3 regions of the Arthrobacter sp. EM1 genome follow, and region 3 is predicted to be linked to each of the others. Evidence: predicted binding sites of a transcription regulator. Region 3 holds the regulator's gene; each other region holds the start of a gene.
What was found. Region 3 encodes Rex, which represses fermentation and respiration genes when NADH is low (regulators of the CRP and FNR family bind a similar motif). Its sites were predicted from a motif close to CTTGTGAANNNNTTCACAAG; they were not measured.

Region 1: QI450_RS09765 (glyceraldehyde-3-phosphate dehydrogenase) is a predicted target of Rex. The motif match lies at 5,026-5,045, and genes of this name have one in related genera.
Region 2: ugpC (sn-glycerol-3-phosphate ABC transporter ATP-binding protein UgpC) is a predicted target of Rex. The motif match lies at 6,380-6,399, and genes of this name have one in related genera.

The regions. Positions count from the first base shown of each region.
Region 1 is NZ_CP124836.1:2,117,631-2,127,606, reverse strand. Features, by position in the region: gene msrA (peptide-methionine (S)-S-oxide reductase MsrA) at 1-494, opposite strand, end outside; gene QI450_RS09795 (Nif3-like dinuclear metal center hexameric protein) at 673-1,491, shown strand; gene QI450_RS09790 (C4-type zinc ribbon domain-containing protein) at 1,614-2,351, shown strand; gene QI450_RS09785 (peroxide stress protein YaaA) at 2,411-3,175, opposite strand; gene QI450_RS09780 (alpha/beta hydrolase-fold protein) at 3,235-4,152, opposite strand; RNA gene rnpB (RNase P RNA component class A) at 4,224-4,617, shown strand; gene QI450_RS09770 (hypothetical protein) at 4,759-4,911, opposite strand; gene QI450_RS09765 (glyceraldehyde-3-phosphate dehydrogenase) at 5,261-6,757, shown strand; gene QI450_RS09760 (TolC family protein) at 6,836-7,045, shown strand; gene QI450_RS09755 (HNH endonuclease family protein) at 7,175-7,978, shown strand; gene QI450_RS09750 (hypothetical protein) at 8,158-8,466, opposite strand; gene QI450_RS09745 (1-phosphofructokinase family hexose kinase) at 8,463-9,443, opposite strand; gene ppk2 (polyphosphate kinase 2) at 9,578-9,976, shown strand, end outside.
Region 2 is NZ_CP124836.1:284,934-294,909, forward strand. Features, by position in the region: gene QI450_RS01330 (glycoside hydrolase family 13 protein) at 1-1,675, opposite strand, end outside; gene QI450_RS01335 (FAD-linked oxidase C-terminal domain-containing protein) at 2,023-3,387, shown strand; gene QI450_RS01340 (DUF4032 domain-containing protein) at 3,495-4,910, opposite strand; gene ugpC (sn-glycerol-3-phosphate ABC transporter ATP-binding protein UgpC) at 5,150-6,232, opposite strand; gene otsB (trehalose-phosphatase) at 6,490-7,302, opposite strand; gene QI450_RS01355 (trehalose-6-phosphate synthase) at 7,292-8,701, opposite strand; gene QI450_RS01360 (DsbA family protein) at 8,976-9,866, shown strand.
Region 3 is NZ_CP124836.1:2,949,403-2,959,378, reverse strand. Features, by position in the region: gene QI450_RS13665 (HAD-IB family hydrolase) at 6-824, opposite strand; gene QI450_RS13660 (glutaredoxin family protein) at 937-1,197, shown strand; gene QI450_RS13655 (redox-sensing transcriptional repressor Rex) at 1,282-1,977, shown strand; gene QI450_RS13650 (hypothetical protein) at 2,042-2,830, opposite strand; gene QI450_RS13645 (YceI family protein) at 3,202-3,750, opposite strand; gene QI450_RS13640 (histidine phosphatase family protein) at 3,962-4,627, shown strand; gene QI450_RS13635 (TlpA disulfide reductase family protein) at 4,630-5,250, shown strand; gene QI450_RS13630 (cytochrome c biogenesis CcdA family protein) at 5,265-6,020, shown strand; gene QI450_RS13625 (cytochrome c biogenesis protein ResB) at 6,020-7,891, shown strand; gene ccsB (c-type cytochrome biogenesis protein CcsB) at 7,891-9,000, shown strand; gene QI450_RS13615 (PLD nuclease N-terminal domain-containing protein) at 9,235-9,651, opposite strand; gene QI450_RS13610 (DUF4229 domain-containing protein) at 9,762-9,976, shown strand, end outside.

The DNA of each region.
Region 1 (9,976 bases), 830 kb from region 3:
CTGGCCTTGGCCAGCTTCGGATTGATGATCACCTGGCAGTAACCTTGCTCCGGGAATTTCCCGTAGTAGTCCTGGTGAATTTCCTCCGCCCGGTGGAACACCGGCAGCCGGCTGACCTCCGTGACAATCGGATGCGCCCACAGCGACTGGTTCCGTTCGATCGCCTCCTCGAAGAGGATCTTTTCCTCAGTCGTTTCGTAGAACATTGAGGAGCGGTACTGAGTGCCGACGTCGTAGCCCTGACGGTTCAGGGTTGTGGGGTCGTGGAGTGCGAAGAACATGTCAAGGATGATTTCCGCCGGGACGATCTGCTCATCGAACGTCACTGCCACCACCTCGGCGTGGCCGGTGGTTCCGGAGCAGACTGCGTAGTAGTCGGGGTTGCGGTCATGGCCGCCGGAGTAGCCCGAAACGACGGCGCTGACACCTTTGGTTTTCTGGTAGACGGCGTCGAGGCACCAGAAGCAGCCTCCGCCGAGGACAAAAGTTCTCATGTCCTCTTCAATGGTTGAAGGGCCCCGAAGATTCCCGGCGCCTGCAGGGGCCGCCGCCCAATAGGGTAAAAATGGGGGTATGGAACCTGTAAACACCGACGTTTCAGCCGGCCCTCCCGAAGGGACCGACGCTGCCGGCCATGGATCCGGGGAAACGGAGCGGCAGCCTACCCTGGGCATGATCCTGCTGGCCGCCGAGGAGCTGTGGCCCGAATCACTGGCCGAGGACTGGGATGAGGTGGGGCTTGTGGCCGGACGCCCCGCCGCCGGGGTGGGCAGGATCCTCTTCGCCGTCGATCCCACCCTTGAGGTGATCGAGGAGGCGATCGAGTTCGGCGCCGAGCTGCTCATCACCCACCACCCGTTGCTGCTCAAAGGTGTCACCTCGGTAGCCGCGACCACCGCCAAGGGCCGGGCCGTGCACCGCCTGATCGAAACCGGGACCGCCCTGCTGACGGTCCATACCAACGGCGATTCCGCCGTCGGCGGCGTCTCGGATGTGCTGGCCGATGCGTTGGGCCTGCAGAACGTTGCCCCGCTGTCTCCGGCGTCCAACGGGCTGCCCGAAGAGGGGATCGGGCGGGTCGGCGACCTGGCCGAACCACTCACCCTGGGCGAGTTCGCCGCCCGCGTGTTCGGCATCCTCCCGGCCGTCGCCGGGGGAGTTCGGGTGTCCGGGGACCGGGACGGGCTGGTGCGCCGCGTCGCCGTCTGCGGCGGGGCCGGAGATTCGCTCCTGGACGCGGTGCGGGCCGCCGACGCCGATGTTTACCTGACGGCCGACCTGCGGCACCATCCGGCGTCGGAAGCCCGGGAGGAGGCCGTCAACAACAGGCCCTACCTCATCGACGTTTCGCACTTCGCCAGCGAGTGGCTGTGGCTGCCTGCCGCCGCCGAGGCATTGGGCAACGTCCTGGGAGACCAGGGCCACAACGTGCAGATCCGGGTCAGCACCACCAACAGCGACCCGTGGGACTTCATTCTGACTCCGGGCTAAGCCTGGCGTGCGAGGTGCCCCGGGTGAGCTAGCGAGGCCGGGGAGTACGCTAGGCGCTAGAGTCTAGGGAGCGCCGACACGGCGCCCGGCTCCGGCCGGCAGGGATTTAGCGGAGGTAAATAGTGGCCAAGGCAGCACCGGCGGAACAGTTGAAGTTGCTCGAATTGCAGGGACTTGATGCGAAGCTCAAATCCCTGTCCAACCGCCGCCGAAGCCTTGAAAGCGACCCACGGATCACCGATCTTGAGGCTGCCCTCGGCGTGGCCAGCGGGGAACTTGGCGCCGCGAAGGTGGCGGTCCACGACGCCGAACTCGAGCTCAAGCGGGCCGAAGCCGACGTGGAGCAGGTCGCCTCCCGGATTGAACGCGACGAGGCCAGGCTCAACAGCGGCACCGGCCTGTCGAAGGACCTCGTGGCGCTGCAGCGTGACCTCGTGTCACTGAACAAGCGCCGCTCCGACCTTGAGGACATTGAGCTGGAAGTCCTGGAACGGCTGGACTCGCTCCGCCTGCGCCAGGCCGGCCAGCAGCAGATCGTTGACGACATTCAGGGCTCGTTCGGTTCCATCCGCTCCGAACTTGACGAGCGGCTCGCGGAGATCGCAGCCGAGGCAACTGTGGTGCGGGGCAATCGCGCCCAGTTCGCCGAAGGCCTGGATGCCGGCCTCCTGGCGGTCTACGAAAAGACCCTGGCGAAGCGCGGCGTGGGCGCGGCCCGGCTCTTCCACGGAACGTCCGAGGGTTCGGGTATGCAGCTGAGCCCGGGGGACCTCGCCGAGATCAAGGCTGCGGCCGAGGACGAAGTGGTGTTCTGCCCGGATTCCGGCTGCATCCTGGTCCGCTCTTCCGAATGGGTGTAACCACAAACTGACTCGCAGCAGGGGGCGTTTTGAGCGCTCAAAACGACCCCTGCTGCGAGCTAGTTGGGCAGGATCAGGTTGAGGGTGTGCGGCTTCCGGGACGTGCCCTCGACCAGTTCCGCTGTCCACTTTTCGGCCGCGGCTTTCTGCAGCCGGGCGGGAGTCTGCGGTGCCGGACCCCGCCGGCTCAGCAGGTGCCGGGCGAGCTCGCCACGGGTGTGCTTGGCGAAGTGGCTGACGACCTTCCGGACGCCTTTGGCCTCGGTAAACACGTTCACGGCCACGGTCTGCGGCGGCGGCGGAGCCCACGCGGCGGCGTACGTGCTGGAACGGCAGTCCACAAGCAGTTCGCCAGCGGTGACGGTCGCGAGCGCCGCGCTGAGGTGCGGCTTCCAAAAAGATGCCAGGCGTCCGACGTCGGGCAACGCAGCGGCCATTGACAACCGATACGCCGGCACCCGGTCCCCGAAGTGGATGGCACCCCAGAGTGCCGAAATGACCAGCACGGAAGCGTCCGCTCTTTTCCGCTGCGAAGGCGTGAGGCTGTTGTAGTCCAAGGCGTCGTAAAGCACCCCTGAGTAGACCTGGTGGGCCGGGGCTGCCGGTTCGGCGTGCAGCCTGGTGTTCCGCTCGACGTCGGCCCAGAGGGAGGCGCCAACGCCCAACAGCGCCAGGGCGTCCTCGTGGGCGCTGACCGTACCAAGGCCCGCCAGCACCTTGGCACGGTAGCTGTTCAATTCGGGGAAGCTCAAGGTGGCCCAGTCGACGGCGTCGCCGGCCGTGGCGGGAGTCTTGCCTTCGGAGGGCGGCAGCAGAATCAGCACCGTCCAAGCTTAGCGGCGCGTCCTGCGCGGGCCGGCCGCCGGCAGCTTCCGACCGAAGTTCAGGCCAGGTTCCGGCCCAGGAAGGACAAGACCTCGGGGAGGATGGAGCGCCAATAGCCGGAGTCGTGGCCGCCGGGCTGGAAGCCGCCCTCGACGGCGCCCGGGAGCCCCTCCCGGTACTGGCGAACCGTTCCGGCAAGGGTGTCCGCGGTCCCGCAGTCGATTCGTTTGGGCAGCGCTGCGAGTCTTGGGCGGAGCGCGAACACGTTATGGGCCGCAAAGTCGTCCGGACCGTCGAAGGCGCTGTCGGTGCGCGGGTCGTAGTGGTCCCAGAGAGCCGGACTCATGGCTGCGACGGCCCGTACACCGGGCAAGCGGCCCTGCGAGGCGAGCAGCAGCGAACCGAAGCCGCCCATCGAGAGGCCAAAGAGGCCGATCCGGCCAAGGTCGTACCCCTGGCCGCCGAGGAACGGAATGAACTCCTGGATCAGCATTGCCTGGGTGTCGCTGCCGTCAGCGCGGGGGTGCCACCAGCTGTTTCCGCCGTCCACGGCGGCTATCCCGAAGGGCAGACCGCCGGCGTCGAGGTGCCGCCGAAGCGCCTCGTGGGCGGCCAGTTCCTCCAGCAGCACCGTGTGGCTGCCGCCGAGACCGTGCAGGAATACCGCCAGCGGCAGATCGGGCCGCGCCGCGCCGGGCGGGGCTTCGGGGGCGGCCAGTGACCAGCCGGTGCTGATTCCGGGGCGGAACACCGAAACAAATGATCCCGTCCTGGTCCGGACGGTCAACGGGACAGCAGGCGTCCGGGTCGAACCCGCCGTCGGGTTCGCCTGCCCACCCGCGGGACCCGCAGGCGGCGCCGGCGGTGGCGCGGCAGGGGATGGGATTCCGGGAGCGCAGGCTGCCAGGGCGGACGCACCCACTCCGATTCCCGCCAGCTCCAGCAAACGGCGCCGGCTCAGTTCTGCCGCGTCCATTCCCCGATCATAGGCCCGGCGCCGGAGGTGTTGCCGGGCCGGCCCGCAGTGACCGTAGAATAGACGGCGGATGGGTTGACTAGGCGGCCGCGCGTCACGCAAGTGGCTCGAGGAACGTCCGGGCTCCGCAGGGCAGGGTGGTGGGTAACGCCCACTCGGGGTAACCCGCAGGCCAGTGCCACAGAGAACAGACCGCCTGCGTGCCGGGTGTGCTTGCACAGCCGGCAGGGCAGGTAAGGGTGAAACGGTGGTGTAAGAGACCACCAGCTTCCCGGGTGACCGGGAAGGCTAGGTAAACCCCACCCGGAGCAAGGCCAGACAGGACACGTTTGAGGGCTGCCCGCCCGAGTGTCCGGGTAGGCTGCTGGAGGGCGCCGGCAACGGCGTTCGTAGATGGATGGCCGCTATTCCTGTGCTGGCAACGGCGCGGGAACACAGAACCCGGCGTATCGGTCAACCCATCCACCCACACCACCGGTTAGGCCGCGTAACGACAAACCCCGCGGCGCGCTGCGGTGCGCGCTGCCGCGCACCCGCCGCGCACCAAAAAAGCGGTGGCCGGCACCGAAAGGTGCCGGCCACCGCCGGTATGGACCAATGGCAGTGTTAGGCCTTGGCCTTACGCTTCACCCAGCCCCAGACGCCGGTTGCCACAAAGAGGATCAGGCCAACGACGGCCAGCCAGAGAAGGCCCTTGACGACAAAGCCGAGGACGGACAAAACGAGCCAGATGATAAGTAGAGTGATTATTAGTCCCATAGGAACATCCTAGAGGGTAGCGGGCAGCTGCTTAGGCCGGAGGGCGCCAGAGCCCGGCGTCGCAGCTGTCCTGCGTTGGGTGTGCCGGTGGGCACGACGGGCTAACCCGGGCCGCGTGTGAGTCATTTCACGCGTAACGGGGCACCGGTCCCTTCCGGGCCGCCGGTAGAATGGAAGACGAACGTAGATGTTCTGCCGTCGGGTCTGCGTTCGCAGCCGGCGGCTTTCGTTTTGCTTGACACGTGCGCCCGGGGTGGACCGAATCCCCGGAGCCCAGGTTCCGGACACCCTCCGGCAGCCGACTTCCGCATACGGCGCCGTATGTGGTGGATTTTAGGAAGGTATTTCTGTGAGCCAGACGTCAGATTCTTGTCTTGATACGTGGATGGGCCGGGAGGCGCTCGCCGAGGCCATGATCCCGGTGATCGGCCGGCTGTACCGCGAGAACAACGTGGTGACGTCCATCCACGGCCGCAGCCTGATCAACAAGTCCACCATGAACATCCTGAAGGCACACCGCTTCGCCCGTCGGATGAGCAAGGAAGAACTGCGTCTTGAGGAGACCGCCCCGCTGCTGGACGCCCTGACCACGCTGGACCTCGGCGCCGCAGCCATCGACGTCGCCCGCCTCACCGAGAAGTACCGCGTCGAGGGCAAGGGTGCCACCCTGGACGAGTTCCTCCGTGCGGAGCTGGCCGATGTTGTGGGCAAGCGCGGCGCCGACGACCGCACCAGCACCGACGTCGTCCTCTACGGATTTGGCCGCATCGGCCGGCTCCTGGCCCGGCTCCTGATCGAAAAGGCCGGCGGCGGGCATGGGCTGCGGCTGCGCGCTATTGTGGTCCGCCGCGGTTCGGACAATGACCTTGCCAAGCGTGCCAGCCTGCTGCGCCGCGACTCGGTCCACGGTTCCTTCGAAGGCACCATCAAGGTGGACCTCGAAAACGACACCATCACCGCGAACGGCGTTCAGATCCAGGTCATCTACTCGGACAACCCCGCCACCATCGACTACACCGCCTACGGCATCCACAACGCACTCGTCGTCGACAACACGGGACGCTGGCGCGACGCCGACGGACTCTCCCAGCACCTCAAGAGCAAGGGCGCATCCCGGGTTCTGCTAACTGCTCCGGGCAAGGGCGAGCTGAAGAACATCGTTCACGGCATCAACCACGCAACGATCACCGATGCGGACAGGATCGTCTCCGCGGCTTCCTGCACCACGAATGCCATCACTCCTGTCCTGAAGGCGATCAACGACCGGTACGGCGTCGTTCACGGCCATGTGGAGACCGTCCACTCCTTCACCAACGACCAGAACCTGATCGATAACTTCCACAAGGGTGACCGGCGCGGACGCTCCGCCGCCCTGAATATGGTGATCACCGAGACCGGGGCGGCCACGGCAGTGGCGAAGGCACTCCCGGAGCTGCTCGGCAAGCTGACGGGAAGTTCCATCCGGGTGCCCACCCCGGACGTGTCCCTGGCCATCCTGAACCTGAGCCTGGAAAACGGCACCACCAAGGATGAGGTCAACGACTACCTCCGGGAAATGTCGCTGCACTCGGAGCTGCGCAAGCAGCTCGACTACATCGATTCGCCGGAGGTTGTCTCCACCGACTTCGTCGGCTCACGCCGGGCAGGAATAATCGACGGCCTTGCCACCATCACCAACGACAAGAACGTTATCCTCTACGTCTGGTACGACAACGAGTTCGGCTACAGCTGCCAGGTGGTCCGCGTTATGGAGGAAATGGCCGGCGTGAACCCGCCGTCGTTCCCCGCCAAGGACGCGGCTGCCACCCTGCAGGCAGCCGGTCTTCGCGTTGAGGTCACCGCCTGACCGGACATTTCTGAACTCTGTGGCGCATTCCCGGCCGGTCCGCTGGAATCGACCTGGAATGCGCACCACAATGGTTCAATGGAACAAAACCCGGCAGTAGACCACGAAACCACTCTTGAACACGCGTTGGACGTCGCGCACCGGAACGTTAAGGAAGCCAAGCGGCTCCTCGACGATGCACGCACCAAGTATGCGGCCGGGGAGGTAGACGAGGCGCGGGTCCAGCAACTCGAATCCCTGATGTCCCTCGCCAACGAGGACCTTGTGCGGGTGACGAAGGAGAACTAGCCGGGCACCTGTCCTCCACACTGTGGAAAACTGCGGCGGCGGCGGAGACCGGATTTAGCCTTCAGGGGTGGAAGGAAGTCGTCCCGCCCCGGAACGGACCGGCACCCGGCAGTGTGCCCTGGTGCGGGTGTGACCCGGACATGGCCGGAATTCCGGCAGTCACGACGGCGGTCCCGCCAGGCGTGGGCCCTGCTTGCCGCAGTGGCCCTCGCCGTAGCAGCGGGGCTCGGCTGGTTTTTCACCGCCGGGCAGTTCGCGGCTGTGGAACCCCCCGGAGGGGGGCCCGGCGAGGCGCCGGTGCTGGCGGCGCGCTGGATGAATGCGGTCGCTTCCGTGCGTCCCGTTCCGGCTGGCTCCGCTGCTGTGCTGCTCGAAACGCTGGCGGTCAAGGGCCGGGCAGCCCGGGCCGACTATGACCGCGGGGCATTCGGCCAGGCATGGCTCGACGTGGACCTGAACGGTTGCGATACCCGAAACGACATCCTTCGCCGCGACCTTTCGGACCTCGAGTTCACCGGGGGATCCACCTGCCAGGTGGCCGCCGGAACGCTCCGGGAACCATACACCGGCCAGCAGATCAGGTTCCGGCGGGGAAGCGGGAGCAGCAAAGACGTACAGATCGACCATGTTGTGGCCCTGGGCGACGCCTGGCAGAAGGGTGCCCAGCAGTTGAGCGCCGGGCAGCGGGAGCATCTGGCAAACGATCCGCTGAACCTGATCGCCGTCGACGGGGCTGCGAACCAGGACAAGAGTGCATCCGACGCCGCGACCTGGCTTCCACCGAACAAGGCCTTGCGTTGCCACTACGTGGCCCGGCAAATATCGGTCAAGGCTGCCTACCTGTTGTGGGTCACCCCGGCGGAGAAGGAGGCCATAAAACGGATCCTCGCCTCCTGTCCCGAACAGCAGACTGTTGTGCCGGCTGCCCGGTAGGCTGCGTGCGCCCGGCCGGATGACCGCGCGGTCCTGGTGTGGCTCCGGACGAGCTTCAGGACACGGCGGTGTCCGCCCCGGAAAGGCAGCTGGAGTGACTTTGAGCTGTTGACCCTGAGCTGGCTGGCCAAGCGGCTCCCTCCCCTCCCCGGGAAGAACCGGCACGGGCCGCAGCGTGCTTAGATGGTGAGCCTGACGGGGCCGGCTGTTGCCGGACCGCCGCATGCTTCGCTGCCGCCCACCCTGGTCCAGTCCAGCTGTACTTCGCGCCGGGCCAGGACGCCGCCGCCTGCGGCGTAGCGCACCGAACAGACGTCCTCCGCGCAGAACTCGACCAGGCTCACCAATTGAGAATTGCCGTCCAAGGTCACACTCAGGGAGTTGAACCACGCAAGGGCAGGGCAGGCAGTTGGCGCGGAGCCCGAGCAGCCGGCCGTTCCCGCAGCAAACAGCAGCCCGAGCGCCAGGGGAGCCGGTCGCAGCTTCACTCTGCGGGGATCCCGTCGGCGGCCCGGATGTTGAGTTCGGCCTCCAGGCGTTCGACCTCATCGCGGCGGCAAAGCTCGGTGGCCGGTGTGGTCACCGTAGCGCTCCCGGCAGCGACCGCGGCCCGGAGCGACTCCGCCAGGGTGCGGCCCTGGGCCAGCCGGAGCACAAAAGCGGCGAGGAAGCTGTCCCCGGCTCCGACGGTGCTGCGAACCTGCACCCGCGGTACGGCCAGCCGAAGGATCCCGGACTCCGAGGCGAGTACGGCTCCTTCGCCGCCAAGCGTTAAGGCGACATGTTCCGCGGCGCCGTCAGCAACCAACGCCGCGGCAGCCTCGACTTCGCTCTCTTCGCCCTCCAGAGTTGTGCCAAAGTGCAACCCCAGTTCACGCCGGCTTGGCTTCACCAGGAATACCCCCTCGGCGAGGGCTTCGGCCAGCGCCGGACCGGACGCGTCCACGATGCAGCGCGCACCATGGCGCCTCGCCAGCCGTGCCACGCGGGCGTAGAAGTCGTCCGGAACCCCCGGCGGGAGGCTGCCGCTGGCCACGATATAGCCGCCGGCGGGCAGTGAATCCGCCACCAGTGCCAGGCACAAACGCCATTCGGTCTCAGTCAATTCGGGGCCCTGGAGGACAAAACGGAACTGCTTGCCGGTGGTGGTCTCATCGACCGTGAAGTCCTCCCGGGTATTGCCGTGGATCGGCACGGCGAGGGTGGGAACGCGTTCGGCCTCGATCAGCCTGCGGTATGCCTCTCCGGTGGGTCCGCCGGCGGTGTAGATGGCCAGGGTGCGGCCGCCCAGGCGCTGCACCACCCGCGAGACATTGACCCCGCCGCCGCCCGGGTCCAGGCGGCTTGCGCCGCACCGCATCTTGTGGCCACTGATGACATGCTCCGTGGCAGTACTGAGGTCCAGCGCGGGATTTACGGTGAGTGTGAGGATCGGCTGCATTGGCGTCGGTCTGGGGTCTGGCATGGCCTAAGCATAGGGCTGCGCACCGCCGGTGTACCCGGCCGGACGGCCTCTTGTGGGCTGTCCATTGCTCGGCAAGAATGGGCACGGCAGGGCACGCGGCAGGAGATCCCGCCGCGGAAGGTGGAACGGGGACCATGGCACATCGCAAGGCCGGCGGCGGCAAGGCTGGCTCCGGCACCTCACAGGATGATCGCAAGCGCGCCAAGGGAGATGCCGCCGGACCCTCCGGACGATTGCCCCTGGGCGTTTACGAGGCCGAGCTGGCCCGGCTCCAGGCCGAACTCGTTTCATTGCAGGAATGGGTCCGCAGCACCGGAGCGCGCGTCCTGGTGATTTTCGAGGGACGCGACGCCGCCGGTAAGGGCAGCGCTATCAAGCGGGTTACCGAATACTTGAATCCTCGTGTTGCCCGGATTGTGGCGTTGCCCGCCCCGACGGACCGGCAGCGCGGCGAATGGTATTTCCAGCGTTATGTGGAGCATCTTCCCGCGGCCGGGGAGATCGTCCTGATGGACCGCTCCTGGTACAACCGC
Region 2 (9,976 bases), 1.2 Mb from region 3:
CGCGCTGGCCGCTGCGGATCAGCACCCGGCCGGCAGGCAGCTCAACCGACTCCCGCCCGGCGTTGAGCAGCACCAAGGTGGTGCCATTCACGTAGGCCAGGCAGGTGTCGGTACACCAGGCCTCTGCCCAGGCGAGCGATCCCCGTCCGAGCCCCAGTGCGCGGCGTTCGGCCAGCATACGCCGGTAGAGGTTCAGGTGCGAGGCCGGGGAGGCGGCTTGCGCATCTCGCGCCAGTCCCGCGAAGCTCTCGGGCTGCGGAAGCCAGGGGGCTGCTCCGTCGCCGAAGCCGGCGTGAGGCTCTGCGGTCCGCCACGGCAGCGGCACCCGGCAGCCATCCCGTCCCAGCCTTTCGCCGCCGGTGCGGGCAAACGTAGGGTCCTGCCGCTGGTTGTCCGGGATGTTGATCCCGTCCGGCAGGCCGAGCTCTTCGCCTTGGTAGAGGTAGGCGCCGCCCGGCAGCCCGAGCATAAACATAGAGGCTGCCGCGGCCCGGGAACGGCCCAGGACCTCGTCCGGCTGCGGATCAAAGCTGCCGATCCCGTCGCCGTCGCGGGGCGCATGGCCGTCGTAGCCGAAGCGGGTGGCGTGCCGGACCACATCGTGGTTGGAGAGTACCCAGGTGCTGGGAGCGCCGACAGAGTCCAGCGCGGTCAGGGACTCGGTAATGATGCCGCGCATGCGGTGGACGTCCAGGCCGGCGTGCAGATACGGGAAATTGAATGCCTGGTGCATCTCGTCCGGCCGGACCCAGTCGGCCAGCCGCGGCAGCGGGTCCACGTTCGCTTCGGCGCAGAGGATGCGATCCGGTCCGTATTCGGACAGGATCTGCCGCCATCTGCGGTAGATGTTGTGGAGGGCTGGCTGGCCGAACATCGGGGCATCGTGTCCGGGATAGCCGTCGCAGCTGTTGCCGTCGGCGCGGCCGCCCCATTCCGGCAGGCCCGGTGCTTTCACCAGGGCATGGGCAACGTCAACCCGGAAGCCGGCCACTCCGCGGTCCAGCCAGAAGCGCAGCACACGTTCGAATTCCTCATGCACGGCGTCATTGTCCCAGTTGAAGTCCGGCTGGGAGGTATCGAACAAGTGCAGGTACCACTGCCCCGGGGTGCCGTCCGGTTCCGTGATCCGGCTCCAGGCGGGCCCGCCGAAGTGGGACTGCCAGTTGTTCGGCGGTTCTTCGCCGAATGTTCCGAGGCCGTCACGGAAGATGAAATGGTCCCGTTCCGGGCTGCCGGCGGAGGCTGCCAGGGCGGCCTGGAAGGCAACGTGCTGGTCTGAGCAGTGGTTGGGCACCAGATCGACGATCATTCGCAGGCCAAGCCGCGTCGCCTCTGCCATCATGGCATTGAAGTCAGCCAGCGTGCCGAAAAGGGGATCAACGTCGCAGTAGTCACTGACGTCGTAACCGGCATCACGCTGTGGGGAGCGGTAAAACGGCGAAAGCCAAACGGCGTCGATGTCCAGATCAGCCAACTTGGGAAGTTCCGCGGTAATCCCGGCGAGGTCGCCGATGCCATCGCCGTTCAGGTCCCGGAAGGATCGCGGGTACACCTGGTAGATGACGGCCGAGCGCCACCATCCGGGGACAAGATCTTCGGGGTGTACCGGCGTCAAAGGGCCGGTCAGGGTCCCGGCCAGTTCGGCGGGGGCTGCGAGTGCTGAATCAACGGACATGCCGGTAATAGTAGGGGCGGCACGGGCGAAATGAAAACGCTTCCAGCCGGAAGCCGGGCGGTCTCTGCTGCGGTTGCGGGAGGGCGCACTAGCTCGATATACCCCTCAGGGCGCTGAACTGCGGTTTTGCGCTCTGGGTGGGATCTTTCTGACTCGGTCGTCGCCGACCCGGTACCCGCCGGTATTGTGACGTTCCTTAGTCACAGAACGACGAAGTGTGGAAGCGCTTGCAGATCAATGGTGGGTGGAGACGACCCGGCGGAACTTTGGCCAGTGCGCTCCGGCCCCCGGGGTCGCCTGAACCCGCGGCTTAGACTGAAGGCTGGAATCGACGAACTGGAGACCGCATGAGCATCATTGACGAGCTCACTTCTGCCTTGGGCGCCAAAGTGGCCCTGGATGACACCACGTTGGCCGGCTATGCAGTGGATCAGGGACCCGTGCTGGAATATCAGCTGCCGCTGGCCGTCGTTCGAGCCGAATCCGTCGAAGACGTTCAGGACGCCGTCCGGGCTTGCGCCGCCCTCGGCATCCCGCTCGTGGCCCGCGGCGCAGGGACCGGTGTTTCCGGCGGTGCGCACGCCACCAAGGGCTGCGTCGTGCTCAGCCTGGAAAAAATGAACCGCATCCTGGACCTTAATCCCGACGACGAGACGGCCGTCGTCGAACCCGGGGTCATCAACGCAGACCTCAACACCGCGGCAGCAGTCCACGGGCTGATGTACGCGCCGGACCCTGCCAGCTTCAAAATGTCGACAATCGGCGGCAACGTCGCCACAAACGCCGGCGGGCTGCGCTGCGCCAAATACGGGGTCACGCGTGACTCCGTGCTCGCGCTCGACGTTGTGCTGGCGGACGGCTCGCTCATCCACACCGGCCATCAGACGTTCAAGGGCGTCGCCGGCTACGACCTGACCGGGCTGTTTGTCGGCTCGGAGGGGACGCTGGGAATTGTTGTTGGCATCACCGTCCGGCTCAAGTACCTCCCGCTGGACGTGCACACGATCGCCGCCTTCTATCCGGACTTCCGCAGCGCCGCTGCGGGTGTCCTCGCCGTGGGTAAGGCACGCATCCAGCCGGCCATTATGGAGCTGCTGGACAGCGGAACCCTGGCCCAGCTCGATGCGGTCCACGGCTCGGACCTTTCCTCCCGGGGCCGGTCCCTGCTGCTGATCCAGACCGACGGGTTCGGCGCAACGGCGGAAGCTGCCGCCATCCGGCCGGTTCTCGCTTCCGGAGGTGCCATCGTGACGATGGAAGCCAGCGCCGAGGCGGAGCAGCTGGTGGACTTGCGGCGCAACAGCCGCGGAGTGGAGGTCGACGACGAATACCGCGTGGGTGAGGACGTCGCCGTCCCGCGCTCACGGCTGGTTGACTACGTGGAAGCCCTGGAATCCATGGCGGTGGCACACCGGGTCAAGCTGAAGGTGGTGGCGCACGCCGGCGACGGCAACCTGCACCCCACCTTCTGGGTGGAGCGGGCGGAGGGGGCCGTGAACGCCGACGCCATGAAGCGGCTCGGAGCGGCCCTGGATGAATCCATCACGGTGGCACTTGCCATCGGCGGCACCATTACCGGTGAACACGGGATCGGCCAGTACAAGCGGCGTTGGCTGGGCCTGGAACAGAAGGAGCCCGTCCGTGAACTGCAACGCAGGATCAAGGAGCTGTTCGACCCGGCCGGCATCCTGAACCCGGGCAAGGCAATTTAGCACATACGTGCCACAAGGCGTACCGCCCAACTGACTAGCAGCTAAGGCCGTTTTGAGCGCTGAAAACGACGTTTACTGCAAGCTAGTTGGGTGTGGGACGGCGGGTGTTAGTCCTCGGAATCGTCGGCGCCGTAGCGGGATTCCTCCGTTTCGATCTCCAGTATCTTGAGCAGCTCCGTGTCCGGGTTTAGCATAATGGCCGCTTCGTCCCGGCGGTGCCGGAGTTCGGACTCAATGTAGGACTGCACGGCTTCAGCCAGCGGGATGTACCGGTTCTCCTTCTCCGACATGTACCAGCGGTGCTCCAGGATCTCGTGCACTGCCTCGGCCGGCTCCAGCTTCCCGGACAGGTCCCGGGGGATGGAGCGGACAATAGGTTCGAAGATCTGGCTGACCCACAGGTGCGCGCTGTATTCCTCGTCCATTCCGGGATTGTTGTCGGCGCGGAAGGAATCCATGTCGTTCAGGAGCCGCCGGGCCTGGTTTTCCTGGGCGTCCAGGCCGGTCAAGCGCAGCAGCCGGCGCTGGTGGTGTCCGGCGTCGACCACCTTGGGCTGGAGCTGGATGGTGGAACCGTTCTGTGTCGTTTTGATCGCGTATTCTTCGACGTCGAACCCCAGCTCGTTGAGCTTACGGATGCGGGCAGCTACCCGCCAGCGTTCGCCGATTTCGAACGATTCCTTCTCGGTCAGTTCGGTCCAAAGGCGCCGGTAGCTGTCCATGATGAGCTCGCTCGTGGCCACCGGGTCCACCTTCTCCTCGATGAGGCCGCCGTCGAGCAGATCCATCAGCTCACCGGCGATGTTGACCCTGGCAATCTCCAGATCGTATTCGCGCTGGCCGGTGGACAGATCCGGATACAGCTCGCCGGTCTCAGCGTCCACCAGGTAGGCGGCGAACGCGCCGGCATCGCGGCGGAAGAGTGTGTTCGAGAGCGAGACATCGCCCCAATAAAACCCGATCAGGTGCAGCCGGACCAGCAGCAACGCCTGGGCGTCGATGAGGCGGGTGAGTGTGTCCTTGCGGAGCATCTGGGAGAAGAGGGCGCGGTACGGCATGGAGAACTTCAGGTGCCGGGTGACCAGCACCGGGTTCAGCGGCCGGCCCTCGGGAGTGGTGCGGCCGGTGATAACGGCGACTGGTTCCACACAGGGGACGTCCAGCCGGGCGAGCTTGCGGAGCATGTGGTACTCGTGGCGGGCCACGTGCTCCGACGTTTCCTTGATGGCGATCACAGACCCGCCAAGGTGGGCGAAGCGGACAATATGGCGGGAAATGCCGCGGGGGAGCGCGGCGAGGTATTCGGCCGGCCAATCCTCCAGCGCGATGTGCCATGGCAGGTCCAGTAGCTCCGGTTCGGTGGCCGCGGCGGTGATGCTCAGCGAACTTGAGGCCACGGCGCCCTTGCTGTCATTGGCGCTGGCGGCTTCAAACCGGGGCAGCTTGCCGACCTGCCCGTAATCGGTAGGTTCGTTGTGCCACTGGGCACCGTTTTCCTCGGTGCTTCGGTATTCCTCGGTCATAACCCAATTCTTCCGTACTGAGGGCGCCTACCCTAACGAAGGGGCGTAGCTGCTAGGTTAACGCCCGACGGCGGCCCTCCAGTAGGGAGGACCGCCGTCGGACATGCGGTGCCGGTGGGTGGGCCCACGCCGGCAGGGTTCCCTGGCCGAAGCGAAGCGAGGCTAGGGTGCCGGTGGGTGGGCCCACGCCGGCAGGGTTCCCTGGCCGAAGCGAAGCGAGGCTAGGGTGCCGGTGGGGACTAGTCGCCCAGGCGCAGGCCCGTCTTGGTGTCGAACAGGTGCACATGGCCGGACTGCGGACGGACGTAGATGGTTTCGCCCTTCATCGGCGGGCGGCGGCCGTCGACGCGGGCCACCATGTCGTAGCTCTGACCGTCGAGCTTTGCGTGGCCGTAGACGTAGGCGTCGGCTCCGAGCTCTTCGACGACGTCGACCTCAACCTGCAGGCCCTCGCCGGCGGCGACGGTTTCGAGGTCTTCCGGACGGCTGCCGAGGGTCACGGTCTTGCCGTGGGCTCCTTCGAGGACGTCGCGCGGTACCGGGTACACGGTGCCGCCGAACTGCACGCCGCCGTCGACCACGGGAAGCTCGAGCAGGTTCATTGCGGGAGAGCCGATAAAGCCGGCCACAAAAACGTTCTTCGGCTTGTCGTAGAGGTTGCGCGGGGTGTCGACCTGCATCAGCAGGCCGTCCTTCAAGACGGCAACGCGGTCGCCCATGGTCATGGCCTCGACCTGGTCGTGGGTCACATAGACCGTGGTGACACCCAGCCGGCGGGTCAGGGACGCGATCTGCGTGCGGGTTTGGACCCGGAGCTTGGCGTCAAGGTTGGACAGCGGCTCGTCCATAAGGAACACCTGCGGGTTGCGGACGATGGCACGACCCATGGCAACACGCTGGCGCTGGCCACCGGAGAGTGCCTTCGGCTTGCGGTCCAGGTACGGCTCGAGATCCAGCAGCTTGGCAGCTTCACGGACGCGTTCGGCACGCTCTTCCTTGCTGACGCCGGCGATCTTCAGCGCGAAGCCCATGTTGTCCGCGACCGTCATGTGCGGGTACAGGGCGTAGTTCTGGAAGACCATGGCGATGTCGCGGTCCTTCGGGGGAACGTCGGTGACATCGCGGTCACCAATCAGGATCCGGCCGGCGTTGACGTCCTCGAGACCTGCGAGCATCCGCAGGGAGGTCGACTTGCCACAGCCGGAGGGTCCAACGAGGACCAGGAATTCGCCATCGGCGATTTCAATGTTGAGCTTGTCAACTGCGGGCTTGTCCGTGCCCGGGTACACACGTGTTGCGTTGTCAAAAGTAACTGTAGCCACAGTTATCAATCCCTTCACCGGCAGGTACGTGCCGGACGATCCGTAGTGAATGGTCTTATTTTTCAGTTATGTATTCAGTTGTTGGCACCTGATCGTGCGCATACTCCCCGGCCGAAGCCGAGGAGTATCCAATGACGCCGCACGTTACTTGTGCGCCACATCACAACCAGAGTATGTCAGATAATTGGTAAATAGGTCAAAATGTCGTAGATGTCACACGTGATTCAGCCTGCATGGTTCCCGTGATGGGCTAGTATTCACAGCCCGAGGGCGCGCTTACGTTCCCGCAGCAAGGCTTCCAGCAGCTCGGAGACATAAGCGCAAGCCTCGACCCGGAACTCGGCTTGGGTGAAGTCCAGGCCCACCTTCACACCGAGATCCCCCGGCAGCAGGCTGGCCAGGGCGTCCTCGTCGGTGGTGTCGTCGCCGGCGAAAATCGTGGCGGTAGCATCCGTCGCCTGGCGCAGGAAGGCGACTCCCTCTCCCTTCGAGGCATGGACCACGGACGTTTCCAGCACGCGGTTGCCGGTCTTCAGGAATACCCCGGGTTTGTCCTGCAGGACGGCGCGGGCCGCCGCGATGGCGTCCTCGGCGACGTCGTCGGCGGCAAGCCGGGTGTGCAGCACAACGCCAGCCGGTTTGTCCTCGAGCAGGGTGCCGGGGGCGGCCTCGACGATGCCTTCGAGTTCCTGCCTGATATCGGCGAGAAGCTTGCGGCGGGCGTCATCGAGTTCCAGCGGCGCAGACCCCGGTCCCAGCCAGGCCTCGGCCCCGTGGCTGCCGATCAGCAGGGTCTTCGCCGGGGGAAAGGCGACCGCGCGGAGGCTGCCCAGGGCGCGCCCGGAGACGAGGGCAGTCGTCGTCCGCGGCAGTTCGGCGAGGGCGGCAAACGCCGCCGCCGAGCGGGGGAGGGCACGGGCGTCCCCCGCTCTGTCGACGAGGGGTGCCATGGTGCCGTCAAAATCCATTGCGACGAGCAGGTGTTCGGTGCCGGCCACGCGGCGCAGTGCCGCGAGCAGGTCCGGTGAGAGCGTCAGCGGGGCTGGCCCGGGGGAGTGCTCAGCTGTCATCTCGGATGACCTTTTCTTCGAGGGCGCGCAGGAAATCTGAGGACCAGAGGTCAACGTCGTGGTCAAGGATCTGTTTGCGCATCGAGCGCATCCGGCGCGCGGCTTCCGTGGGCTGCATACGGACTGCCTTCATGATGGTCTCCTTGAGACCATCAATGTCGTGCGGATTCATCAGCAGTGCTTGTTTGAGCTGGTCCGCGGCGCCGGCAAACTCGCTGAGCACCAGGGCTCCGTCATTGTTGGTCCGGGCGGTGACGTATTCCTTGGCGACGAGGTTCATACCGTCCCGCAGGGCGGTGACGAGCATAACGTCTGCGGCCAGGTACAGCGCCACCATCTCCTCGATGGGGTAGTTGTGGTGCAGGTAGCGGACGGCGGTGTTTTGCAGGGTGTCATAGGTGCCGTTAATGTGCCCGACGGTGCCTTCGACTTCTTCGCGCAGCAGGCGGTACTGCTCCACCCGTTCCCGGCTGGGGCTGGCGACCTGGATCAGGGCGGCGTCCTCCACCGAGACCTCACCGTCCGCCAGGAGTTCCTCGTAGGCCTTGAGCCGGTGCCTGATGCCTTTGGTGTAATCGAGGCGGTCGACGCCGAGCAGGATCGTTTTCGGGTTGCCGAGGTCTTGGCGGATTTGCCGCGCGCGCTCGATGATTTCGGGATTCCGGGCGAGCTCGCTGATTTGTTTTACGTCAATCGAGATAGGGAAGGCCTGGGCGCGGGCGATGTGGGTGGTCTCGCCGTCGCTGCCCTTGACGTGGACCTGCTGCTGTTTGACGCTGGCGCCGAGGAAGCGGCGGGCGGAGCGCATAAAGTTGCCGGCGTCGCTGCTGCGTTGGAAACCGACCAGGTCGGCGCCGAGCAGCCCGTCGATGATGGCACGGCGCCACGGCAGCTGGGCGAAGATCTCCGGGGGAGGGAAGGGAATGTGGTTGAAAAATCCGATCTTCAGGTCCGGACGTGCCTCGCGCAGCATCTTCGGGACGAGCTGCAGCTGATAGTCCTGGACCCAGACTGTGGCTCCGGGGTTGGCATGGTGGATGACGGCGTCGGCGAACCGGCGGTTCACCTTGCGGTAGGAGTCCCACCAGGTCCGGTGAAACTCCGGCGGGGCGATCACGTCGTGGTAGAGCGGCCAGAGGGTGGAATTAGAGAAGCCCTCGTAGAAGTACTCGATGTCTTGCGTGCTCAGCTGGACCGGAACCAGGTCGATGCCGCCGTGGCTGAAGGGCGGAACGGACTCATCCGGGGCACCATGCCAGCCGACCCACGCCCCGTCGGTCTTGGTCATCATCGGGGCCAGTGCTGTGACCAGGCCACCGGGGGAGCGGCGCCAGCCGTCCTCGCAGCCCGCCTCCTCCGGGGAGCAGCGGTCGACCGGCAGGCGGTTGGAGACCACCATAAAGTCGTATTGCGCGTCCGGATCGGTGTCGTTGGTGCCGTGCGCTGCTGCGCCGGCGGACTTCGGATCCGATTCGCCGTGTTTGCTGGCCTGCATTGGTGCCCCCTGGGATTCGCTCGCGGCTCCTGTCCACCCTAGCTGGGCGGAATCTTCTGTGCTATTCGCCCGTTGGAAAACCCGGAAGAAAGTTGAAAGCGCAACTTCTCAGACTTCTCCCCTAAAATGATGAATTGCCACCCAGCGGATAACACCGGCCGAACGACCCGAGGAACTGATGAGCCCCGCCAACGAACCCCGCCAGTCCAAATCAGAGCGAACTGCTGCGGCCCGCGAAAAGGCCCGTGAAATCCGCGAGGCACAGCTGAAGAGAGAAAAGCGCAACAAGTTGCTGATCGGCTGGGGCATCGTAGCCGCCGTCGTGGCGATCATTGTGGTGGTGGCCCTGGTGGTTACCTCGAACATTCAGAAGAATGCCCCGGTCGCGGACGAGGGGCCCACCCCCGCCAACGGCAACGTGTACGGCGGTGTCACCCTGCTGGCAAACTCCGAGGTGGTCAAATCCGACCCCGCGACCGTACGGGTGGCCGATCTCCCTTCCGCCCCCTCAACTCCGCCGGCCCAGGTGACCGCGCCCGGTGCCGAAGCAGAGGCAGGTAAACCGGTCAAGGTGGTCCTCTACATCGACTTCATCTGCCCGGTGTGCAAGGACTTTGAGGCGAAGTACAACGAAACACTCACGAGCCTTCGCAATGAGGGAAAGATCGCCGTCGAATACCGCCCGCTGGGCTTTCTCGACAGCCGATCCACCACGAATTACTCCTCCCGCGCAGCCAATGCCGCAGCCTGCGTTGTGAACGAGTCGCCGGAGAAGTATGCGGAATTCGTTGATGCGCTCTTTGCGAAGCAGCCCGCTGAAGGCAGTGCCGGAATCTCCGACGCTGACTTGAAGAAAATGGCGACCGAGGCCGGGGCCAAGAGCATCGACGCCTGCGTCGATGCGAAGACCTACCGGCCCTGGGTCAAATACACCACCCAGCAGGCAACAGCGGTCGGCGTGACCGGTACGCCGACGGTCTTTGTGGACGGCAAGCAGTGGGGCCAGGGCGACAGCGCCAAGAGCCCGTTCGATCAGTTCGTCCAGGCCGCCGTCGACGCCAAAAAGTAGGCGGCAGCAACGCCGGCACAAATTGCCAGGCCCGGTTCCGGATTCGTCCGGAACCGGGCCTGTTTTTATCACCGGGCCTACGTGGGCTAACCTTATCTAGCGCCATGGCG
Region 3 (9,976 bases):
CGCGGTCAGATAGAGGGGCCGCGGAAGCGGGAGAACCCCCGCCAGAGGCCGTAGACGGCGCCGCCAACCGTGGCGGCCTTGAGCCCCAGGGTGGCGGCGCGGCGGCCGGAACGGAAGTCGTAGACCGGCCAGTTGTGTTCGCGGGCGTGACGGCGGAGCCGGGAATCCGGGTTGATGGCCACGGGGTGGCCCACCATGCTCAGCAGCGGGATGTCGTTGTGCGAATCGCTGTAGGCCCAGCACCGGGCCAGGTCCAGGCCCTCGGCATCGGCTACCGCCCTGACGGCCACCGCTTTGGCGGGACCATGCAGGATTTCGCCGACCAGCCGCCCGGTGTAGGACCCGTCCACGATTTCGCCCACGGTGCCGAGGGCTCCGGTGAGGCCCAGCCTGGTGGAGATCACCGTGGCCACCTCGATCGGCGTCGCCGTGACAAGCCAGACCCGGCGGCCTACCCGGAGGTGCTGCTCCGCCAGCGCCTTGGCGCCCGGCCAGATCCGGGATTCAATCATTTCGTCATAGACTTCTTCGCCGAGTGCCTCGATGTCCGCAACGGTGATACCGGCGGCGAGCGCCAGGGCGGTATCCCGGACGGCGTGGACGTCATCCATTTTCTCGCCGCGGAGCACAAACATCAGTTGCTTCCAGCCGATCCCGGCCGCCTCGCGGAGGGTGAATGCCCCGCGCTGGTGCATTTTGCGGGCCACATGGAACAGGCTGGCCCCGCGCATCAGGGTGTTGTCGACGTCGAAGAACGCGGCTTCGCCGTGCTGCGCCGCGGCAGCAGGTTCTGCGGCCGCGGCGGCGTACTTCTCTTCGGACATGCCACGAGTCTAGTCACCGACGGGTCCGGTTTTGTCCCGGCGGCTCACCGCGGAGTGGCTTGGCTCCGCGGCGGCGTCGACGCCGGACGGGCCGCCGGGCTACCGTGGAGCCATGCCAAGCCCCGACGTCGTCCTCATCACCAAAGCTGACTGCCACCTGTGCTCGGCGGCGCGCGCCGCCGTCGACCGCGTCACAAAGAGCCTGGGAATCGGATGGCGCGAACAGCTGGTGGACGACGACGCCGAACTGCGGGAGCGCTTTGCCGAGGAGATTCCCGTGGTGCTGGTGGATGGTGTCCAGCGGGACTTCTGGAAGATCGACGAAGTCCGGCTGGACCGGACGCTGCGGCGGGCGCTGGGCCAGCAGCCCTGACCCGTCGCCGGAGCCGGGCGCTTTGTTCGCCGAACTGCGGGGGCCCTAGAGTGGAAGTCACAACGCGACTCAATGGAGCAGATAGTGACTTCGCTGGATTCATCCCCTGAGGCCGTGCCGGGGGGATCAGGGACTGCCGCCAAGCAGATTCCGCCCGCGGCCGTGTCCCGGCTGACCATCTATCTGCGCGCCCTGACCACCTTGCTTGCGGAGGGGGTTGACCGCGTCTCGTCCGAGTCGCTGGCCGAGGCCTCGGGCGTCAGCTCCTCCACCCTCCGCAAAGACCTTTCCTACGTCGGGTCCTACGGGACCCGCGGCGTGGGCTACGAAGTGCAGTTCCTCAACAGGCATATAGCAGCGGCCCTGGGCCTGACGCACGACTGGAAAGTGGCCATCGTCGGCGCCGGAAACCTGGGTAAGGCGCTGGCCCGGTACGGTGGCTTCGAATCCCGGGGCTTCGATATTGTGGCGATCTTCGATGCGGACCAGATGGTGGTGGGCAGCGAAGTGGGCTGGCTGCGGGTCAGCGACGCCGCCGACCTGGAGCCGGTACTGCAACGCACGGGCGCGAACATGGTAGTGCTGGCCCTGCCGGCCGCCGTTGCACAGGACGTCTGCGAGCGGGTGATTGCCGCCGGGGTGCGAAGCATTCTCAGTTTTGCCCCGGTGATGCTGCAGGTTCCGCCGGGGGTCAACCTGAGAAAAGTGGATATGGCCACCGAACTGCAGATCCTCGCCTACCACGCACAAAGGGCGCAGGACCCGGAGGTTGCTGGCTAGTTAAAGTCAGCCCGTCCGGCTCCCGCGCCCCTTGCGCCGTTGCCCGGCTAGTAGCTGGTGCGCGCTAGTTCGGTTTGCCCGGCTGCCCATAGGGGTTGGCGAACGGCTGCTGCTTGCTGAAGTACGGGGCCGTTGCCGGCAGGTACAACATCACGATGCCGGCGATGCCCAGCAGGACTGCCAGGGTGCCGATGCTGAGCGGGAAGAGGCTGAACAGGGAGAGGGCAGCGAAGACGGTGCCCAGGATCCTGGCCCAGTTTTTGCCTTTGCGCACGTTCAAGGCCACGAGGGCATAGAGCCCGGCGCTGATCACTGCGAAGACCACGATGCTGCCCACCAGGGCACCCCTGAGGTCTTCGAACCGGATATCAGCCCCGCTGGCAGACATCTGCTGTTCAAACATGGCCCGCGTTCCGGGAGTGTCCAGGGTGCCGACCGCCAGCAGCAGGGAGATGATCCACACCGCGCCCGATGCGACGATGAGCCAGAAAGCGGTGTTGACCAGCTGCGGCATGGCGGGTTTGGCCTGCAGCTGCCCGGAGGGGTACTGGGCATAGGGGGACTGGTTGTACTGCGGCTGGTTGTACTGCGGCTGTCCATACGGCGGCGGGTTCTGGCCGTACTGCGGGGCCTGCGGGGAGTTTTGGCCGTACTGCGGGGCAGCCTGCTGGCCGTAGGGCGGTGCCGAGGGCGCCTGGCCATACTCCGGAGCGGCAGGCGACACCTGGCCGTACTGCGGGGCGGAGGGCGGCTGCTGGCCGTGCTGGGGATCGTTCTGGCCGTAGTGGGGCGCCGGCTGTTCGCCGGGGGCGGGGGAGTCCGGGTTTGACGGCGGGACGGGCGGGATACTCATGGGCGTTCCTTTGCATGGCACTCTGGTTCGGATACCGGAAACAGATTCCTGCCCTGCCCCCAGCCTGGATTCCTCCCACCGTACCGCGGGCCGGTGCCCGCGCGGATCATTCTCGAGGCGTATTCTCTGCGCGTGGCCGGGCCGTCACCTGGCCGTCAACGGGCCATCACCGGGGCTCTCCGGCATGGCGAACCCGGGAAGCTCCGGCTAGCAGTCCCGACCCGGAGGCCATGGGGTGGGTGCCGCCCAAACGCGGCCGATTCGACAAAGCCCCGGCCGCCGACTTAACGCAACACCCCGCTCCGTCACGGGGATGAAGCGGGGTGTAAGCGGCCGGCGCCGGAGCCGGCCGGCCGGTGGTTAGCTGCCGGCTAGGCTGCGGGGGCGATGAAGGCCAGTTCGAGGTTGACGGCCACCTTGTCACTGACGAGGACACCGCCGGCTTCGAGGACCGCGTTCCAGGTCAGGCCGAAGTCCTTGCGGCTGATTGTGGTTTCTGCGGACAGGCCGGCGCGGGTCATGCCGAAGGGGTCGACGGCAACGCCGTTGAACTCGGTCGCCAGGGCCACGGGGCGGGTGACACCCTTGATGGTGAGCTCGCCCTGGAGTTCATAGCTGTCGCCCTTGGGCACGATGCCGGTGGAAACGAAGGAGATTTCCGGGAACTTCTCGACGTCGAAGAAGTCTTCGCCGCGCACGTGGCCGTCGCGGTTTGCGTCGCCGGAGTCGAAGCTGGCGGTCTTGATCGTGGCGTGGACCGTGGACTCGGCCACGTTCTCGGCGAGGCCAAGGGTGGCCTCCGCATCCTTGAACTGGCCGCGGACCTTGCTGATGCCGGCGTGGCGGACGGTGAAGGCAATCTCGCTGTGCGAGTTGTCAAGGGTCCAGGTGCCGGTGGTGACGTTAGTGGGAAGTGCCATGGTGTTTCTCCTTGAGTCGGGTGGGTCGTACGGTAGGTCTGATCGTCAGCTGAAACTTCATTGGTTGAAGTCTCAACTAAGCGCTGCACCCAGTATAAACATGCATTTGCATCTTTTATTCCAACCCCGGGGAACATTTCTGAAAACTCTTGAGTTCTACTTCTTGTAGAAGATTTCGTCATTAGCCCTGCCCTTTGAGAAACTGGTACACATGCCCCAAGCCACTGTCCATTTGCTCCGCCACGGCGAGGTCTACAACCCCGAGGGCGTCCTGTACGGCAGGCTGCCCGAATTCCACCTCTCCGATCTTGGCCGGGAGATGGCCCGGACGCTCGCTGACCACTTCCGTGCCAGCTCTGCCCAGGGGGCAAAGATCGTCCACCTCGCCGCCTCGCCGCTGACCCGCGCCCAGGAAACGGCGCAGCCCATCGCCGAGGCGCTAAACCTCGACATCACCACCGAGGCGCGGATTATCGAGGCGGCCAATTATTTCGAGGGCCTCCACGTCGACAAGGCGGAGATCCTCAAGCCGAAGCACTGGCCGATGCTGCGCAACCCGTTCCGGCCCTCCTGGGGCGAGTCCTATAAGGACCAGGCGGCCCGGGTTATGGCCGCAGTACAGGACGCCCGGCTCCGCGCCATCGAACTCGGTGGAACGGGCGCAGAGGCCATCCTCGTCAGCCACCAGCTGCCCATCTGGGCCACCCGGCTCAGCGCCGAGGGTAAACCGCTCTGGCATGATCCGCGCAAACGTGAATGCACCCTGACTTCGGTCACCTCGTTGGTGTTCGGCGACGCCGGGAACCTCCTGCGGGTCGAGTACAGCGAACCCGCGGCAGCCCTTCTTCCCGGTGCCTCCAGCACCCCTGGAGCTTGAGCATGAACCGAAACCACACGGCCGCGTCGCCCGTGAGCCGCCGCAACGTCCTGACGGCCGGCGGCGCGGCGCTCGCCGTCGTGCTGGGACTCTCCGGCTGCGCGCAGGAGGACGCCCTGGCCCAGCAGGCCAGGGCGGGCGACAACAAGAACTACGTGGCCGGCGACGGGTCGGTCACGGAATTCGCGGCCGCCGACCGCAAGAACCCCGTTGCCATCAAGGGCACACTCTTCGACGGTACCGAGGTAACGGCAGAGGCCTTCCCCGGGCAGGTCACCGTGCTCAACTTCTGGTTCGCGGCCTGCGCTCCGTGCCGGGTGGAGGCGCCCGCGCTCGAAGAGCTGCATCAGGAGTTCAAGAGCCAGGGCGTTCAGTTCTTCGGGGTCAACCTCCGGGACGAGAAGGCCACCGCGGACGCCTTCGACAAGACGTTTAGCCTGAGCTACCCGAGTTTTAATGACAAAGACGGCGCTGTGCTCCTGGCCGTGTCCGGTCTGGTCCCCCCGGGAGCCGTGCCCACCACTCTTGTGCTCGACAAACAGGGCCGCGTGGCGTCCCGTGTGCTTGGCGAGATCCAAAAGGGCACCCTCAAGTCCCTTATCGCCGCTGCCGTGGCCGAGTAGCGGGCAGGAGCACTGTGAACAGCCCCTTCGCTGAAGCCATCCTGAGCGGTTCACTGCTGCTTGCCATCCCGGTGGCGCTGCTGGCCGGCTTTGTCTCTTTCCTTTCCCCGTGTGTGCTTCCGCTGGTCCCCGGTTATCTGGGCTACGTCACGGGACTGACCGGCGTTGACCTGCAGAAGCAGAGGCGCGGCCGCATGCTGGCGGGGATCGGGCTCTTTGTCCTGGGTTTCTCGGTGGTCTTTGTCCTGCTCGGCGGGGCGTTCGGCCAGCTGGGGACGCTGATCACCGGAACCCAGAATGCCTGGATCACCCAGGTGCTGGGCCTCCTAGTGGTCGTTATGGGTGTGGTGTTTATGGGTGGCTTCGGCTGGCTCCAACGCGACGCCAAGATCCAATCGAAACCGCCGGCCGGGCTGTGGGGCGCGCCGCTGCTGGGCATCACCTTCGGCCTCGGCTGGGCACCGTGCATCGGCCCCACCTACTCCGCGGTCCAGCTGCTGAGCCTCTCCGGTGGTTCCTCGGCGGCCAAGGGAGCCTTCCTGGCGTTCGTCTACAGCCTGGGCCTGGGGATCCCCTTCCTGCTGATCGCGCTGGCGGTGCGCCGGGGCGTTGGCGTGATGTCCTTCTTCCGCAGGCACCGGCTCGCCATCCAGCGCATCGGCGGCGCAATCCTGGTGGGCCTTGGCCTGCTGATGGCAAGCGGCGTATGGGGGCACTGGGTTTCCGAGTTGCAGTACTGGTTCCAAACCGATGTGAAATTGCCGATCTGATGAGCGAGCGAGTGAACGTAGAGAAGAAGTCCCCGCCCCCCGGCACCACGCCCGAGGGCCCCGAACCCGATGCCGCCGCGGGCGGGAAGCCGGGAAAGCGCGGTGCTTCCGGCACCGGCGGTCCGGTGGCGAGCGCCAAGACCGAAGCAGTCCTGCCCACGCTGGGCGCGTTGGGCATGCTCCGCTGGGCCTGGACCCAGCTGACCAGCATGCGCACGGCGTTGTTCCTGCTGCTGATGCTGGCAGTGGCGGCCGTTCCCGGTTCGCTCTTCCCGCAGCGGCCCGCCAACCCTTCGACCGTGACCCAGTACATCAAGGACCACCCGGATTACGGCAAGGTCCTCGATACGTTGCAGCTGTACGACGTGTACTCCTCGGCATGGTTCTCCGCGATCTATATCCTGCTCTTCGTTTCCCTGATCGGTTGCGTCGTCCCGCGCGCCATCGCGCACTACAAGGCCATGCGGTCCCAGCCGCCGCGGACGCCCGCACGGCTGTCCCGGCTGCCGGAGTACGGCACGCTCGTGATTCCCGCCGACGCCGGGATCCCGGCGTCGGGCGCAATATCCGACGCCGCCGGGCTGCTGGCGAAACGCGGCTACCGCGTCGATGTGCGCGACCGCGACGGCGCCCGTCCCTCGCTGGGGGCCGAGCGCGGCTTCCTGCGCGAAGTCGGGAACCTGCTGTTCCACACCTCGCTGATCGGCGTGCTGGTTTCCGTTGCGATTGGCGGGCTGTTCGGCTACAGCGGCCAGCGGATCCTGGTGGAGGGAGACACCTTCGTGAACACCCTTGTCGGCTACGACCAGTTCACCCCCGGCACCAACTTCCAGAGCGGCCAGCTGCAGCCCTACTCGGTGCAGTTGGATAAATTCCAGATCACTTTTGACCGCGAATCCAAGGGCAAGTTCGGCCAGCCGATCGACTTCACGGCCGACGTGACCACCAAGGAGACCCCCGATGCACCCGCCAAGAAAGAGGTGCTGAAGGTCAATGACCCGCTGAGCCTGGGCGGCACCAGCATGTACCTGACGGGCAATGGTTACGCCCCGGTGGTGACTGTCCGCGACGGCGCCGGGAACGTCGCGATGCAGGGCCCGGTGGTGGCCAAGCTGCAGGGCGAAAATTACTACTCATCGGTGGTGATCAAGGTCCCCGATGCCAAGCCGGATCAGCTGGCTTTCGCCGGCTTTTTCCTGCCCACGGCCTTCGTGACCGATGCGGGCGTCTCCTTCAGCGGCGATCCCGAGCTGATCAACCCGCAGCTGACCCTGAACTCCTACTTCGGCGACCTGGGACTCAACGACGGAGCGCCGCAAAACGTCTTCGAACTCGATGTCAAAAAGCTGACTCCGCTCAACGCCCGGAATCTGCCGACAAAGGGCATCGTCCTCACCCCGGGAACCACGCACACCCTGCCGGACGGCAAGGGCACCATCAGCTTCGACGGCGTGAAGCGCTATGTCGGCGTCGACATTCACCATAATCCCGGCCAGCTGTACGCCCTGATCTTCGCGCTCCTGGCAGTGGCGGGCCTGGTGACGTCGCTTTACGTGAACCGCCGCCGCGTCTGGGTCCGGGTTGGTTCGCACGAGGACGGCCGCACCATGGTCGAATACGGCCTCCTGGCCCGGGGCGAAGACCACCGGCTGGCCGGGGAAGCCGCCGCGATCCGCAAGCTGCTCGCCGGGGCCTGGGATCTCGGCGGCGACGGGGCAGATTCCCAGCCTGTTCCCAGCGCAACGGCGGATAATGGCCGGGCGGCCACCGGCGCGGGCGCCGACGCTGACACACAGACCTTTACGGAACAACCCGCAACCGACGTCATCCAGTCCACAGCAGGCTCGCCTGAGTCAAAGAAGGATCAGTAATGTTCCCCATCAACGAAACCATGGGCCAGTACAGCGAGCTGTTTATGCTCCTCGCAGCCGGCACGTACACGGTGGCATTTATCGCCTTCGCGTGGGACCTGGCCAAGAGCAGCAAAACACTTCGCGCGGTGGACCTGAAGGCCGCTGAACTCTCGGCCGCCGAAGCGGCGCGCGTACCCGTTGCCGCCGGCGTAGGCGCCTCCAGCGCCGGCGTGGACCGGGCAGATGCCGACGTGGCCGGGCCGATCGGCCGGGCTGAGCGCCCGACCTCGAACGTCTCCGGTGCTGCAGCCGGGAACGCGGCGGGCATCGGCGGAACCGCGGACGGGGCGATGCGCTATTCTGCCGAACGCCGGGCACCTGCCCGGGTCGCCGTCGCCTTGACCGTGTTGGGCGTCGCCATTCACGCCGCCGGTGTCCTCACGAGGGCGCTCGGTTCCGGCCGGGTGCCATGGGGCAACATGTATGAGTTCCTGACCACGGGCGCATTCGTGGCCGTCGCCGTGTTCCTGGTGGTCCTGATCCGCCGCGACCTGCGCTTCCTGGGCACCTTCGTGGTGGGCCTGGCGATCATTATGCTCGTGGCTGCCTCCGTGGCCTACTGGACGCCGGTGGGGCACCTCGTTCCGGCACTGCAGAGCTACTGGCTGCTTATCCACGTGTCCATCGCGGTGATGTCCTCGGCGCTGTTCACGCTGACGTTCGCGATGTCGGCACTCCAGCTGGTCCAGACGCACCGGCAAAAGTCCATTGCCGCAGGCGGCCGGGACAAGCTGGGGTTTATGCGCCTGGTGCCCTCGGCGCTGAGCCTTGAAAACCTCTCCTACCGGATCAACGCCATCGCCTTCGTCGGCTGGACCTTTACGCTGATGTTCGGGGCCATTTGGGCCGAGAAGGCCTGGGGCCGGTTCTGGGGCTGGGACACCAAGGAAGTTTGGACCTTCGTGATCTGGGTGGTCTACGCCGGCTACTTGCACGCCCGTGCCACCCGTGGCTGGACCGGCACGCGCGCGGCCTGGCTGTCGATTGTCGGTTACCTGTGTGTGGTCTTCAACTTCACGATCGTGAACCAGTTCTTCAACGGCCTGCACTCCTACTCCGGGCTCTAGCCCGCCCGCCGGCCCGCCCGCCGGCCCGCCCGCCGGCCCGCCCGCCGGACCAAATGGTGCCGGGCCAGGGCTTTACGGATGTGCCAGGGATGGCCGCTGTGCCAACCGGCATGGCGGCCATCTTTGTCAGCGCCGCCCGCACCCTGGCAGCGGCGGAAGTTGTCACGCCGGCGCCGGATTGGAGTGGCCGTGACGGATTAGAAGCAGCCTGGGCCCGGTCTCGTTGGGCCCGGACTATTTGACTTCGTCGGTACCCTGCGGGTCGCTGCTGCCGTGGGCCTCGCCGGACCCGGAGCCGCGTGCGCCCTTGCCGTCATCGTCGGTGCGCTCTTTGGCGTCCAGTTCGGCTTTTAGCTTCCTGAGCCGCTCTGCTTCGGCCTGGCTGCGGCGGCGGAGCTCGAGGTTGCGCAGAAAATCCGGGTCGTCGTCGGGCGCGCTGGTGTGGCTGTAGGCGGCGCGCACGGGGGCGGTGCCGCGGGGCCGGCCGATGAGGAACCACAGGATGGCGCCAATGACCGGGAGGACGATCTGCACCACAACCCAGGCCGGCTTCGAGATGCCTTTGGTCTGGCGGGGATCAGTGCGGATCACATCGACAAGTCCATAGACGAATACGACGAGAACAGCGACAACGACCACTACACGGAGCATGTAAACAGTCTAGTCGCCGCCGGCGCTCCCGGCGCTTCCCGGCCCACACCACAGAACGCCGGCTGCGGCCCCGGTGGGGCGGGGCCGCTTCCGGCGGCTAAACTGGGACCGTGGCCTTCCTGAAATACTCCCTGATCCGTCTGGTGCTGTTCGCACCGTTGTTCGCCCTGTTCCTCTACCTGCGGCTTGGTGTGCTGCTCGCGGCCCTGTGCGCCGGCATGATGGCCTTCGCGGTGAGCTACCTGTTTTTCCAGAAGCAGCGCGCTGCCGCCACCGCCTCGCTCCACAGCCGCTTCTCCGGAAAGGCGAAGCCGCTGCGCAGCGC